DNA from 3 places in the Cellvibrio sp. genome. Region 1 is predicted to be linked to each of the others. Evidence: predicted binding sites of a transcription regulator. Region 1 holds the regulator's gene; each other region holds the start of a gene.
The links. Region 1 encodes FliA, which starts transcription of late flagellar genes. Its sites were predicted from a motif close to TAAAGTTATNNNNNNNNCGGCCGATANCC; they were not measured.
Positions count from the first base shown of each region.

Region 2: the regulator FliA is predicted to act here: its motif matches at 1,377-1,405, upstream of fliS (flagellar export chaperone FliS).
Region 3: the regulator FliA is predicted to act here: its motif matches at 2,460-2,488, upstream of ACWA6V_RS11485 (flagellin N-terminal helical domain-containing protein).

Region 1 covers NZ_JBRFPI010000221.1:3,219-7,167, forward strand. Annotated here, with positions in the region: partial or broken gene ACWA6V_RS13790 (Hpt domain-containing protein) at 1-442, opposite strand, end outside; gene ACWA6V_RS13795 (protein phosphatase CheZ) at 470-1,273, opposite strand; gene cheY (chemotaxis response regulator CheY) at 1,307-1,690, opposite strand; gene ACWA6V_RS13805 (RNA polymerase sigma factor FliA) at 1,891-2,634, opposite strand; gene ACWA6V_RS13810 (MinD/ParA family protein) at 2,730-3,554, opposite strand; partial or broken gene ACWA6V_RS13815 (flagellar biosynthesis protein FlhF) at 3,728-3,949, opposite strand, start outside.
Region 2 covers NZ_JBRFPI010000053.1:8,015-12,370, reverse strand. Annotated here, with positions in the region: gene fliS (flagellar export chaperone FliS) at 63-470, opposite strand; gene ACWA6V_RS05320 (hypothetical protein) at 629-907, opposite strand; gene fliS (flagellar export chaperone FliS) at 921-1,307, opposite strand; gene ACWA6V_RS05310 (SDR family oxidoreductase) at 1,423-2,253, shown strand; gene ACWA6V_RS05305 (DUF2845 domain-containing protein) at 2,313-2,675, shown strand; gene lexA (transcriptional repressor LexA) at 2,762-3,364, shown strand; gene ACWA6V_RS05295 (cell division inhibitor SulA) at 3,357-3,767, shown strand; gene ACWA6V_RS05290 (hypothetical protein) at 3,906-4,172, opposite strand; partial or broken gene ACWA6V_RS05285 (acetyl-CoA C-acyltransferase) at 4,352-4,356, opposite strand, start outside.
Region 3 covers NZ_JBRFPI010000165.1:4,391-8,746, reverse strand. Annotated here, with positions in the region: gene ACWA6V_RS11490 (flagellar protein FlaG) at 1-154, opposite strand, end outside; gene ACWA6V_RS11485 (flagellin N-terminal helical domain-containing protein) at 223-2,361, opposite strand; gene ACWA6V_RS11480 (flagellar protein FliT) at 2,577-2,903, opposite strand; gene flgL (flagellar hook-associated protein FlgL) at 3,045-4,356, opposite strand, start outside.

The DNA of each region.
Region 1 (3,949 bases):
GGATGACAGCCGGGATGTTTGCACTTGCAGCTTCAGCGGCTTCATCCAAATCGGCGCAGGAAACCAAACGCTCCAACGCAGCAATTAATGAATGATCCACTGGTGGCAAGGCTTCGCGTTGAGAAACTAATTCAAACTGTTGGTTCACTAAGTCCAACGCTTCTAACACTACATCCATTAATTCAGAGGTAACGGCGCGCTTTCCATTACGTAAAATATCAAACAAGTTTTCTGTCAAATGACAACATTCAACCATCGGGGTCAACGCCAAAAAGCCTGCGCCACCTTTTACGGTATGAAAACCGCGAAAGATTGCATTCAGCAAATCTTTATCTTCAGGGCGCTGCTCCAAGTCAACCAATTGCTGGCTGAGGCGCTCAAGGATTTCTCCCGCCTCTACCAGAAAATCCTGGAGAATATCCTCGTCATCACCAAAACTCATTCAACGTTCCTCGCGTGACCCGCAGACTTAAAAACCAAGACTCGACAATAAATCATCTACATCGTCTTGCCCGGACATTACATCTGCACGCTCTTTATTAATTTGTGGGCCTTCGGCTTCGACCTTGCGCTTATTCATAATTTCTTTGTCATGTTCGAGTGTCTCGCTGTCATTCGAAAGCCCAGCAATTTCCTCCACTTGACCTGCAATACGCACCAGACTGACCAGATCTTTTTCAACATCGTTAATTAAACCGATCACGCGCTTTAACACTTGCCCAGTTAAATCCTGAAAGCCCTGCTCCAGTACAATGTCTTGTAAATTTTTACTTAATTGCTCTGTGCCAGTAACCATCTGCCTGAGAAAATCATCCATGCGGTCATAGAGCTGGCGAAATTCATCAGGGCCCATTTCACGCCGCTTAAGCCGCGCCCATTCTCCACGTAAGCTACTAGCCTCTTGCCCGAGGTTCATCGCTATAGGCGCTGCCTCATCGACCATATCCATGGTTTTTTCAGCTGCTTTTTGTGTGAGATCAATAACGTAATTCAAACGATTTGATGCATCGTGAATATCTGAGTTGGCAATTTTAGGCGGCTCTTTGGTTAAATCCGCGTCCACATTAAAGTTGACAATAGCGTTGTGCAGACCGCGCGTTAAACGCCCTACCGACTGGAATATATGTCGGTCGCGCGCCTGAGTGATGGTGTGAATCAGCACCGATGCCTCTTCGAATTGATTGCTTTGCAATTTCTCCGCGAGCAGCTTGGCGCACTCTTTCAATTCGACAACAAATTCTTCGTTGAAAGATTTTTGGGGTTCAGATGCCATGACAACGCCTTATTTATTATTTGATCGAGCCACTTAACCTACGCGATCAAAAATCTTCTCGATTTTTTCCTTGAGTGCTTGCGCGGTAAATGGTTTGACTACATAACCATTAACACCCGCTTGCGCTGCCTCAATAATCTGGTCGCGCTTGGCCTCTGCCGTTACCATCAAAACGGGTAAGGTGCGCAACTTTTCATCTGCGCGAACGGCTTTCAGCAAATCGATACCAGTCATACCTGGCATATTCCAATCTGTGACTAGAAATTGAAAGTCGCCACTTTTCAGCATCGGCAATGCTGTAACACCATCATCCGCTTCATGGGTATTGGAAAAACCCAAATCCCGCAGCAAGTTTTTAATAATCCGTCGCATTGTTGAAAAGTCGTCAACAATTAAGATTTTCATATTCTTATCCAACGCAACCTCCACTCACCCTGACGGGATTTTCATTTAATCATAGTCTAGTAGGAGTTGAAGCTTCGGCCAGTTCCGGCGTATAAATCTTCAACTTTTAATTCGAATCATAGTCCAAATCGCTGAAAACACAGAGTTTTTAACAACTACCTTGCCATTGGAGCGATGCTTTTTGCTCGATTCGTTTGTTATTTAAACAATCATCAGCCCGATTGCCAATCTGCCAATTTATGGCGCAGCCGCGCGGCTGCCTGACTGTGGATCTGGCTCACCCGGGATTCACTGACCCCAAGCACCATACCAATTTCTTTCAGGTTTAGTTCTTGATCGTAATAGAGTGCCAGCACCATGCGCTCGCGCTCGGGCAAGAGGGCTATTGCCTTCATCAGCGCTTTTTTTAAGCCATCGCGCTGAATACCGTCGAGCGGGCTGACAAAGGCGCTGCTGTGCTCAGATGCATCAATATTGCTGTCTTCTTCGCCAAAGGTTTCTTCATAGCTGAATAGGCGGCTACCATTGGAGTCTTGCAGCATTTCAAAATATTCATTGAGCCCAACACCCAGCTCAGCAGCGACTTCACTGTCAGTCGCATCACGGCCGGTGCGCGCTTCAACTGCGGCGACGGCTTGGGAAACACGGCGTGCATTGCGGTGCACTGAGCGCGGCACCCAATCGCCGCGGCGCATTTCGTCAACAATTGCGCCGCGAATACGGATACCTGCATAAGTTTCAAAGCTGGCACCGCGGGAGGCATCGTATTTTTGGGAGGCTTCTATAAGGCCGATCATGCCAGCCTGGATAAGATCGTCTACCTGCACGCTAGCCGGCATGCGCATCATCATGTGATAGGCAATACGCTTGACCAAAGGCGCGTAGTCTTCAATATTGATCTGTACATCAAGTAAGGTTTTTTTATCGTACATGGCTAAACCATTGACTACGGCCATTGAGCACCTTCTTATCAGCAACAACCCTGCGTTTTACCAACAACTTGGCGGCACAACGTATTACATCCCTATTTTTTTTTGCATCTCTCTGCAAGCTAGCGCGCATTCGCAGCCTGCAATAAACGCTCTACAAAAAATTCCAGGCGCCCTGTAGGCGAGTTGGGCAGTGGCCATTTATCCACGACTTGTGCGAGTGCGCGTATGGCGACAGACGCTTTGGAAGTAGGTGCAAATTCCAGCAGGGATTTTTGTTTTTGTACCGCTTTGCGCACGTTTTCGTCGAAGGGAACCTGGCCGACAAATTGCAAAGTCACATCCAAAAAACGTTCGCATACAGTATTAAGCTTATTAAACATATTGATGCCTTCCTGCGGAGTGCGCGTCATATTCGCCACCACCCGGAAACGCTGCATGCCGTATTCTTTATTGAGTAATTTGATCAGTGCGTAGGAGTCGGTAATGGATGACGGTTCGTCGCAGACAACAATAATGACTTCATTGGCAGCGCGCACAAAACTCACCACCGTATCGGAAATACCAGCTGCCGTATCGATAACCAGGATATCAACCTGATCAGAAAGATCATTGAAGGCATTAATAAGCCCTGCGTGTTCAGCAGCGCTTAATTCTGCCATGCGTTGCACGCCAGATGACGCAGGAACAATCTTCATACCTGCAGGCCCACTTACCAGTACGTCCGCTAAACTGTGGGTGCCGGCAAGCACATCAGCCAGTGTGTGGGTCGCCCTGATACCCAGCAGCACATCGACATTGGCTAAGCCCAAGTCAGCATCCAACAACACCACACGCCGACGCAATTCAGCCAACGCAATGCTGAGGTTAACGGAAATATTGCTCTTACCTACTCCGCCCTTGCCGCCGGACACAGCGATCACTTGTACTGGTCGCATTTGGCTCATCTACACATAACTCCAAACCTATTTCTTCGAGTTGTACGCCCGGTTGCCGGTTGGGTCTTGGGGTACACAAATGGTGATCTGAGTATAGATAGGGATTGGAATTTCATCCGACTAATTTCAGTTTCACCGACAAATTCCTGTGGTTATAACTGCTACTGTTTAATCCCCACTGTTTAGGATACTGCCGTTGTTGGATTGGATTTAAGCAATGCGACGGCTTTTGATACCAATTGATGCGCACGTGCCACGTCCAAATTTTTGGGAATGTCTTGCCCGTCAGTGGTGTAGGCGATCGACAAGCGGTTTTGTATAGCAACACCCAAGGCTTCACCAATACTTGCCGTCTCATCCAATTTGGTAAGGATGCAACCTTGCAAACGCGCCGCGCCGTAAGC
Region 2 (4,356 bases), on a different contig from region 1:
CATCGAGGGCTTATGAAAATATCGATTAGAAATTACACAAAGTATTTTTATGATTGACTGTTTTATGGCTGGGTAGATGAAACCTGCGGTGCAATTTCATCCCATCCGGATTTAATGGTTTTCAGCAATTGAATAGCTTCATTTACTTTTTCAACATCATTTTGCACTGAAGCTTCCAATAACTTCAGATTGATATATTCATAGAGTTGATCAAGACGCTCGGACAACTCCCCTGCACTCATATCCAGCGAGCTGCGCAAACCACCAACAATACTGATAGCTTTGCCCAACAGCTCTCCTTTGGCTGCCGGATCACCACGCTCGATAGCTCCCTGCGCAGCCGCCAGACGCGCCAATGCACCCTCAAACAACAATTGAATTAAACGATGTGGTGAAGCATTGCTGATTTCAGATTCAATACCCAATTGACGGTATTGCTTCAGTGCTTCTTGCGGATTGTAGGTTGACACAGACTATCCCCTGCTAGCAGTTATGTTCCCTAAGGCTAGCAGGGCTAAGACGTTTTTGCGAGTTTTGCTATAAGAGAGTTGTTTTAAAAACCTAATGAACTAGTATTCGTTAACACTTTTTATCACAACCGCATGCACTATTGAACAGAACACACGTCTCAAGTCGCATGCAGCAGGGTCACCTCGCGCTGACATTGCGCTATCAGTCCTGCGTAGACGCCCTTTAATTCACCCAAGGCACATACCAAAGTAGATCTGTCATCGCGATTGGCAGCAATGACTTTATCAATCAATACCACGCAGATGCGATCCAGATGCCGCACCCTATCCCAATCCTCAACTTGTAGCGCTTTGGTTAATTCCTGCTGTAGGTTGCGCATCGCCATAATACCAGCCTGACCACGATAGTCAGGCGCTGACACCAACTGAATCGCCATAACAAACTCCTCGTTACACTTGACTGCCAATCGCATCCCAGGCGGTTTTTATCTCACCCAGCAAACGACCACATTCATCAAGGTACTCTGCGTTGTTTTCGTAATTAGCCTGACTCAAGCGACGAATAATGTAGTCATATAAACCATCGAGGTTGGCAGCCAACGCTCCACCCTCTTTGTCATTCAAACTTCCCTGCAATCCTCCAACAATAGCTACCGCTTTACCAATCAGCTCACCCTTACGTGCAACCTGATTTTGCGCCATAGCACCTTTAGCTTGAGCTATACGTTCAAGCGCTCCTTCAAATAACATTTGAATCAATCGGTGCGGTGATGCAGTTTCAATACCGGAATGTACTTTAACGCTGGAATAATTTTGCACGGCAGAATAGGAATTCATAAATCACCACGGAGTGTTTGAATTTTGTTTTGCTATTATCGGATCTGAGAGAACAATCCCCGACCCTTAAGCTAACGGCAGAATCCCTGAAACCTTTAACCAGAAACTGACAATAATGCAAAAAACTATTCTTATAACCGGCGCATCAACTGGCATAGGTTTTTACGTTGCACATGAGCTAAAAAAAACAGAATATCGCGTTATCGCCTCATGTCGTTCAGCATCGGATGTAGCGCGCTTGCAGCAGGAGGGTTTGGAGTGCGTACAACTTGACCTTGCGGATTCAGCATCGATTCACAGCGGATTTGCGCAGGCAATGGCGCTTTCCGGAAACGCGCTTTATGGCTTATTTAATAATGGCGCTTATGGCCAACCTGGAGCAGTAGAGGATTTATCGATTAACGCGCTGCGCCAGCAATTCAATACCAATTTTTTTGGTTGGTGTGAACTGACCAATTTAGCCCTGCCCATTATGCTCAAGCAGGGCTATGGACGAATTATCCAAAACTCTTCCGTACTGGGTATTGCGGCCATGCCTTTGCGCGGTGCCTACAACGCCAGCAAGTATGCGCTTGAAGGGATTAGCGATACGCTACGGCTTGAGCTCGAAGGGACCGGCGTCTATGTCAGCTTGATTGAACCCGGCCCGATTGAAAGCCAATTCAGAAAAAATGCGTTGACCGCACTGCGCGACCATATCGATATTGAAAAGAGCCGTCACCTCGCGACCTATCGCAGCGCGATCGCGAGGCTTGAAAAAACTGAAACAACAACACCCTTTACACTCGGCCCCGACGCCGTATATCAACGTGTCATTCACGCGCTGGAAGCCAAGCAGCCGCAGGCCCGTTATTACGTCACCTTTCCCACCTATCTGGTGGGTTTTATGAAACGCATTTTACCTGCTCGCTGGCTCGATAAATTACTGCGTAAACTCGGGAGTTAATTCATTTCTCATTCAGTTGCAGCGACTAGAGTTAATAAAATCACAGGCAGGAGAAAACCATGAACAAATATGTTATCGCCCTATTATGCACAGCCATTTGCGCAAGCTTTTCCAATATGAGCGTTGCTGAGTCCTTGCGCTGTAAAACCAAACTTGCGCAAGTGGGTGATACCAAGGCAGAAGTGCTCGATAAATGTGGTGATCCGGTAATGACCGACAATTTTTGTCAACCCGTAGCAGCAACCACCCAGCCACAAGGAATACAAAATGGGAATAACAACGTGCAAAATAATATCGCTATCGCCACCTGCGAGAACATAGATATCTGGACGTACAACCCCGGCAAGGGCAAGTTCATGACACATCTGTATTTTGCACGAGGTCAATTACAAAGCATCCGCTATGGTGACAGGGTGAAATAATCAGCAGATTGAAAAACTATTGCACAACCTGAATTACTGTATATAATCACAACTACTGTACAAATAAACAGATTCAGGAGTGCATCATGTCTGACTTAACACCGCGCCAGGAACAGGTACTTCAGCTCATCCGCCAATATGCGGAAGAAACAGGCTATCCGCCCACTCGTGCAGAAATCGCCCGGATTCTCGGCTTTAAGTCAGCCAATGCCGCCGAGGAACACATTAAAGCCCTGGCTCGTAAAGGCGCTATCGAAATTATCCCCGGTGCATCACGCGGGATAAAACTACCGGAATTGCAATCTGGCATACCTGTTATTGGTCGTGTCGCAGCGGGCAACCCGATACTTGCACAAGAACACATCGAAGACTACTGCAACATTCCACAAAGCTTTTTTTCACCCAGTGCAGATTTTTTCCTGCGTGTCCACGGTATGAGCATGAAAGATGCCGGCATTCTTGATGGCGATTTATTGGCTGTCCATAAAACTGATCAAGCGCGCAATGGGCAGATTGTCGTTGCACGTATCGGCGAAGAAGTGACGGTCAAACGTTTCAAACGGATAGGTAACAATGCGCAGGTCGAGTTGTGGCCGGAAAACCCGGAGTTCGATGTTATCCTGGTGGATATGCGTGATCAAGAGTTCAGTATTGAAGGCCTTAGTGTAGGAGTGATTCGTCGTGACTAATATCGCCCGTGTAATACCTGTAACCACTACCGCTCGCCAACAACCTGCTAGCGGTGTTACTGAACTGGTATTGACCAGTGATTCACCTGAGCAAGTCGCGCTGCTATTGCCCATGATTGCATTTCTCAGCAATGCTTGCAGCGATCGCTGGATCACCTGGATCGCACCTCACAATATCAGCCGCGAACTGCTGGAATCCTACGGTGTTAATACACGCTACATTCGGGTGATTCACTGCCAGAATCCGCAAACACTATTGTGGATCACTTGGGAAGCACTCTCTGCAGGCAATAGCCATACGGTGATATCAAGCCCGGGGAAATTGACAGATAAAGAACTTACACAGCTTGAATTGGCTGCTAAAACCGGCGGGTGTCAGGGATTACTGTTGCGAGTTCGTTAAATTGAGCGCAACTATTTTAATAATCAAATTCGTAAGGTAGGAAAAATTACTTTGATGTACTGGAGTAACGCAGGGAGGCAAGGCCTCAATAATTGAACAGATAAAAAATTAAACAGACAAAAATACTTCACCCATCTGCTAGTGCAACATCAGTTTTTCCGCATCACTCAACTCTTCTACCAAATCATCCAGCATAGCTTCCGCCTGTTGATCAGCAATATCCCCCGCTGCCTCCATTCCCGCCTCAATCATGGCTTTGGCGACCATGAATTTTTCCTCGCCTAAAAAGGCCAGGGATTCTTCCGAAAAACGAATGGTTACCAAGGGCTCATTACTCTCGTCGTCAGCTCGCGCCAAAGCAACATCACCATTCAGCAATTCAATAATTTCGTAAAAAGACGACATAGCTACCTCGGCGGCCTCAGCGCGAAACGGGCGCGCATTCTAGCACCCAATTATCTCAAAAACCTATTCAAGAAATTTTTAGCAGTAAGAGCCTTTAATAGCTTCCTAAACCCAACAAAAAAACAAAAGGCCAACACACGCTGGCCCTTTTTTCGCCTTAGAGACGGTCGTGTTGCAGATTAGT
Region 3 (4,356 bases), on a different contig from region 1:
AATTGACGGCTTCCGGTGGTTGAGATCTTGCCGCATCAGCGGCAAGCGGCAAATCGTTGCCGGTTTTTTGACCTTTTGCACTGCCCGCCTGTGGCGAAACCGGCACAGGCATAACCGGTACCGGGGTCGCAGCGACTTTAGTGAATTCATTCATACATTAGTCCTCACCAGGGTTACCCCCAGACGCTTGTTTTAACAAGCGCTTGGGGGGAACTAGTCAACTTATCTCAGCAGAGACAGTACTTGTTGTGGACGAGCGTTGGATTGAGCCAACATTGCCGATGCCGCTTGTTGCAACACTTGTGAACGGCTCAGGCTTGCAGTTTCTGCAGCGAAGTCAGCATCGGTAATACGTGACCGCGCAGTCGCTGTTTTCTCTGAGATATTCGCCAGGTTAGATACGGTAAAGTCCAAACGGTTGTTGACCGCACCGAGGTTTGAACGCGTATCGTTGATGGTTGTCAACGCGTTATCAATTACCTTGATGGCTTTCTGTGCGTTAGCTTGGGTATCAATGCTGATTGATGCAATCGCAGAACCGAAGGCACCGCCGGCAGTATTATTTGCTTCAAGAATACCTATTTCAGCCGCGCTGGCATTAATACCCAACTCAAAGCTGATAGGGTTACCGCTTGCACTGGTCAACTTGATACCGGCTTCTACAATAGTCGCGCCGGTAGCGGTTATCGCAGTAGCGGCAGTAGTCACGGTACCCAAGGTTCCAGCCATAAATTCAACAACATCTACACCCGCAAAACCGTCTGCAGTGCCATTAAATACAGACACACTACCATTGTTAAACGCGATGGCCCCTTGGTCACTTTTCAGAATGACGGTATTGCCATTCAGCTGAGCGGTTACGCCGGTATTATTTGCATTATCATTCAACTCAGTTACCAGCTCGGCCAAAGACGAAACGGCAGCCAAATCGATTTCAACACCATTAATATTCAATGCGCTATTAGTGCCAGCGAATGTGGTGTTGGTAATTGACACACCATTGAAATCCAATGTCGCAGAAGCAAATGCGTTAGCCGTTACGCCCGTTTCAGTAGTTGACTTATTGATTGCGTTGATTTTGCCGAGCAAACTATCGGTGTCTTTGTTGGAGATAGTTACACCGTTAACTTTTACATCACCTACACCCCACGCCAAATCAGCACCAAGGGTACCAGCAGCAATACCAGCTCCTTCAATCACCCCACCTTTGGTGGATTCACGGAAGCCAAGGTTGCTCAGGTCTTCCAAAGTACCAGTGCTGCCGCGAGTGATAGTAATTGGTTTGTCAGTATCCGAAGTTAACACCACACGGCCACGTTGTGACAATCCATCACCCACACCGGTTTCCATACCCAGCGCATCACCCAAGTCAAGGCCACCCGAAGCTGCCACAGCAATTGTGCTACCGGTATTGTTGCTCAACACCAGACGCCCATCCTCACCCACTGATGCATTCACCGCACCTCCGGTAACGCGATTGATGGCTTCAGTAAGCTCTGCCATAGAGGTGGTATTTTCGCGCAATTGATAAGTCTGAGTACCGCCATTAACTTCGGTAACAGTAATATTCAAACCTTCGCCAGCATCGTTATCGATAATGCCGTTACCATTTGATGAAGCTTGTAATTCAGTTAAGGCAGAGGCGGTTACACCAGTAATGCGCTCATTAATATTGGCAACCAAGTCAGACAAGGTATTGGCATCACCTGATGCACCAGTGTCAAAGGTACCAATTGATTGACCATTAATCAGGACATCTCCATCTTCGATATCTGTACCGAGTGAAGCCGCAAATACTGAAGCAGCGAGGTTAATTTCGTCACCCAACAAGTCCACCGCTGTAGAACCCATGCCCAGGGTTTTGGCATCCATCGCTTGCACTTTAAAGCTGATGGTTTGGTTGGCGTCGGAGCCTACTTGCAGGTCAACCTTGCCTAATGAGCCATCCAACAGGTTTTGACCGTTGAATGAAGTGGTTTTAGCGATACGATCCAATTCTGATACGAGTTGTTGAACCTCGGCATTCAGTGTTTGGCGGTCGCCAGCGGTGTAGATACCGTTCGCTGATTGTACCGACAGCTCACGCATACGTTGCAGAATGTTGGTTGATTCGGACAGCGCACCTTCCGCTGTTTGAATCATAGAAACGCCGTCGTTGGCATTACGGATTGCTTGGTCAAGACCGCGCACCTGCGATGTCATGCGGTTACCAATCGCCAAGCCCGCATCGTCGTCTTTTGCTGAGTTGATGCGGCTACCTGATGACAAACGCTCAGTTGCGCGATCAAGCGCATTGCCTGAACTCATCAACTGACGCTGAGCATTCAGAGAGGCGACGTTTGTGTTAATTACTAAAGCCATGATGAATCTCCTGGATTAATGTCTGTTCGCAGTCTGGCTGCTATAACAAGTCGGTTGATGAAGTCTGAGGACAACGGACTAATCAGCACTTCTAAACAGGTTATCGACACATACGGGAGTAGCTTTAGAATTTTTTTATGGCAGGAACCAACTATTTACACTGAGAATTGCTAAATTTTATTGCAAAGGGTTATAAAGAAGAGAGGGTCGTCAACTTATCGACCATAAGCGTCTATCGCTCTTGCTGCACGAGAATTTTGACGTAATTCTGACGCAGCATTTTCGCGATTAGCCTCAGCTAATGAGGCCAACGCTTTATTAATAGTCTGAATTTCCTGAATTACGCTTGCCGCTTTAGCTTCGAGGTCAGCTTGGGCAAGGGATTGCAGGTACTCTTGATCGTTGAGGGATAACAACCCTTGCTGGCGTTGTTGAACCAGAGTTTCAAATGACTCCCAGTCGCCCGCCTGGGCCAGAGATAAAAGTGCTTGGGATTGGCTGAGCGCACGTGTCAGGGGGTCTAGCAGGGAATCGATATCCATAAGCCGCTCTTCATAAAGGGACAACAGCAGACTAACTCTATAGAACAAGATTAGCAAAAAATAATTGGCCTGCGCGCAAATTAACACTTACAGGCTATTACAACAGGCCAAATATTTATTCATAGCTAACCGCGCCTACAACTATAAATAACTGAAGAGAGATAACTGACTTACTTTTGCAAAACTTTGATGAGATGCATTTAAAATTAGTGTTTGCATGGATAATTGAATACTAGCCTCACTCACATCCACACTTTCCAGACTGGCCAACACAGTTTTACTCGATAATGTAATATCCAAATTCAAGTCTTTTGCGCTTTCAAGCGTATTTAACCTTGCCCCGACCTCCCCTTGTACGGCAACCAAATTTGTCACGGTATTTTCAAGATTTGTCAGGGTTTTAGCGATCAGCTTTGCGAGCTCCGCCTTGCTTACTGAAGTGTCTTGCACATTTCTCATAGCATCACTAAAGCGCGACAAGGTAGTTAACAAACCTTGTTTATCGGTAGATTCAACAAAAAAACTATCCCCAGGCAGCACTAATAAGCCTCGCGTCGATGATGTGCCGATGCCTTGCGTATTTAAGCCCGTTACATCATCTAAAAAAGTGTTACCCCCTTTTATAGTGACCTTCGCATTAGAACTGGAAATAATGCCTTGATCAGTCACCGTTAAGCCCAAACGCATTAATTGCGCAGCATTGGCGGGATCATTAAATGCATTAGCCAAATCCGTTGCATTAGTAATGTTTTGATTAAACGTTATAAATTCAGTTTTCCCATTCACCTCCAACTGAAAGGTTAAGGGTGTGACACTAAAATCGTGTGCAGCGGCAAATGCAAACGGTAAATTGACCGAGCTGGTTCCGCCGCTCTGTGTTGCAAAACCCAAGGCGGTATCCGTGTCTGCACTACCGTTACTGATTGTGATATTCAAACCCGTCGGAGAATGAAACCCCGTAGCATCGACAGTGATACCCAAATTAGCCAATTTATCGGCATTGCTATTCGGTGCCCCCACGGCACTGTTAAATGCTGCAGCCAAATCTGTCGCGTTAGTGACATTTTGATCCAACAACAAGGTTTCCGTTTTGCCTCCCACAGAGATGGAAATGGTGGTGGGTGTTAAAGAGAAGTCGAAAGCACCTACTACACCAAAATCCAGGTCTGCTGCAATTGCAGCCTCCCCGGGATAAGGATTACCCAATACTTGAAAACGCGCACCCGCCACCTCTATATCCACACCAGCAACATAAGGTTGATCAACTAATAACTGTTTACCATTCGATTTTTGTGTAACGGTATAATTGACAGCAGCAGCTGTTTTGGTAAATGACACCACCAAATCATCAGGATACAAAGCATCAAATTCTGCTTGGTCAAAAACCTGTCCAACGGTAATAATTGCCGGAGGGTTGGATTTATTGGACGCACTGGCAGAAGTATTAAATGTA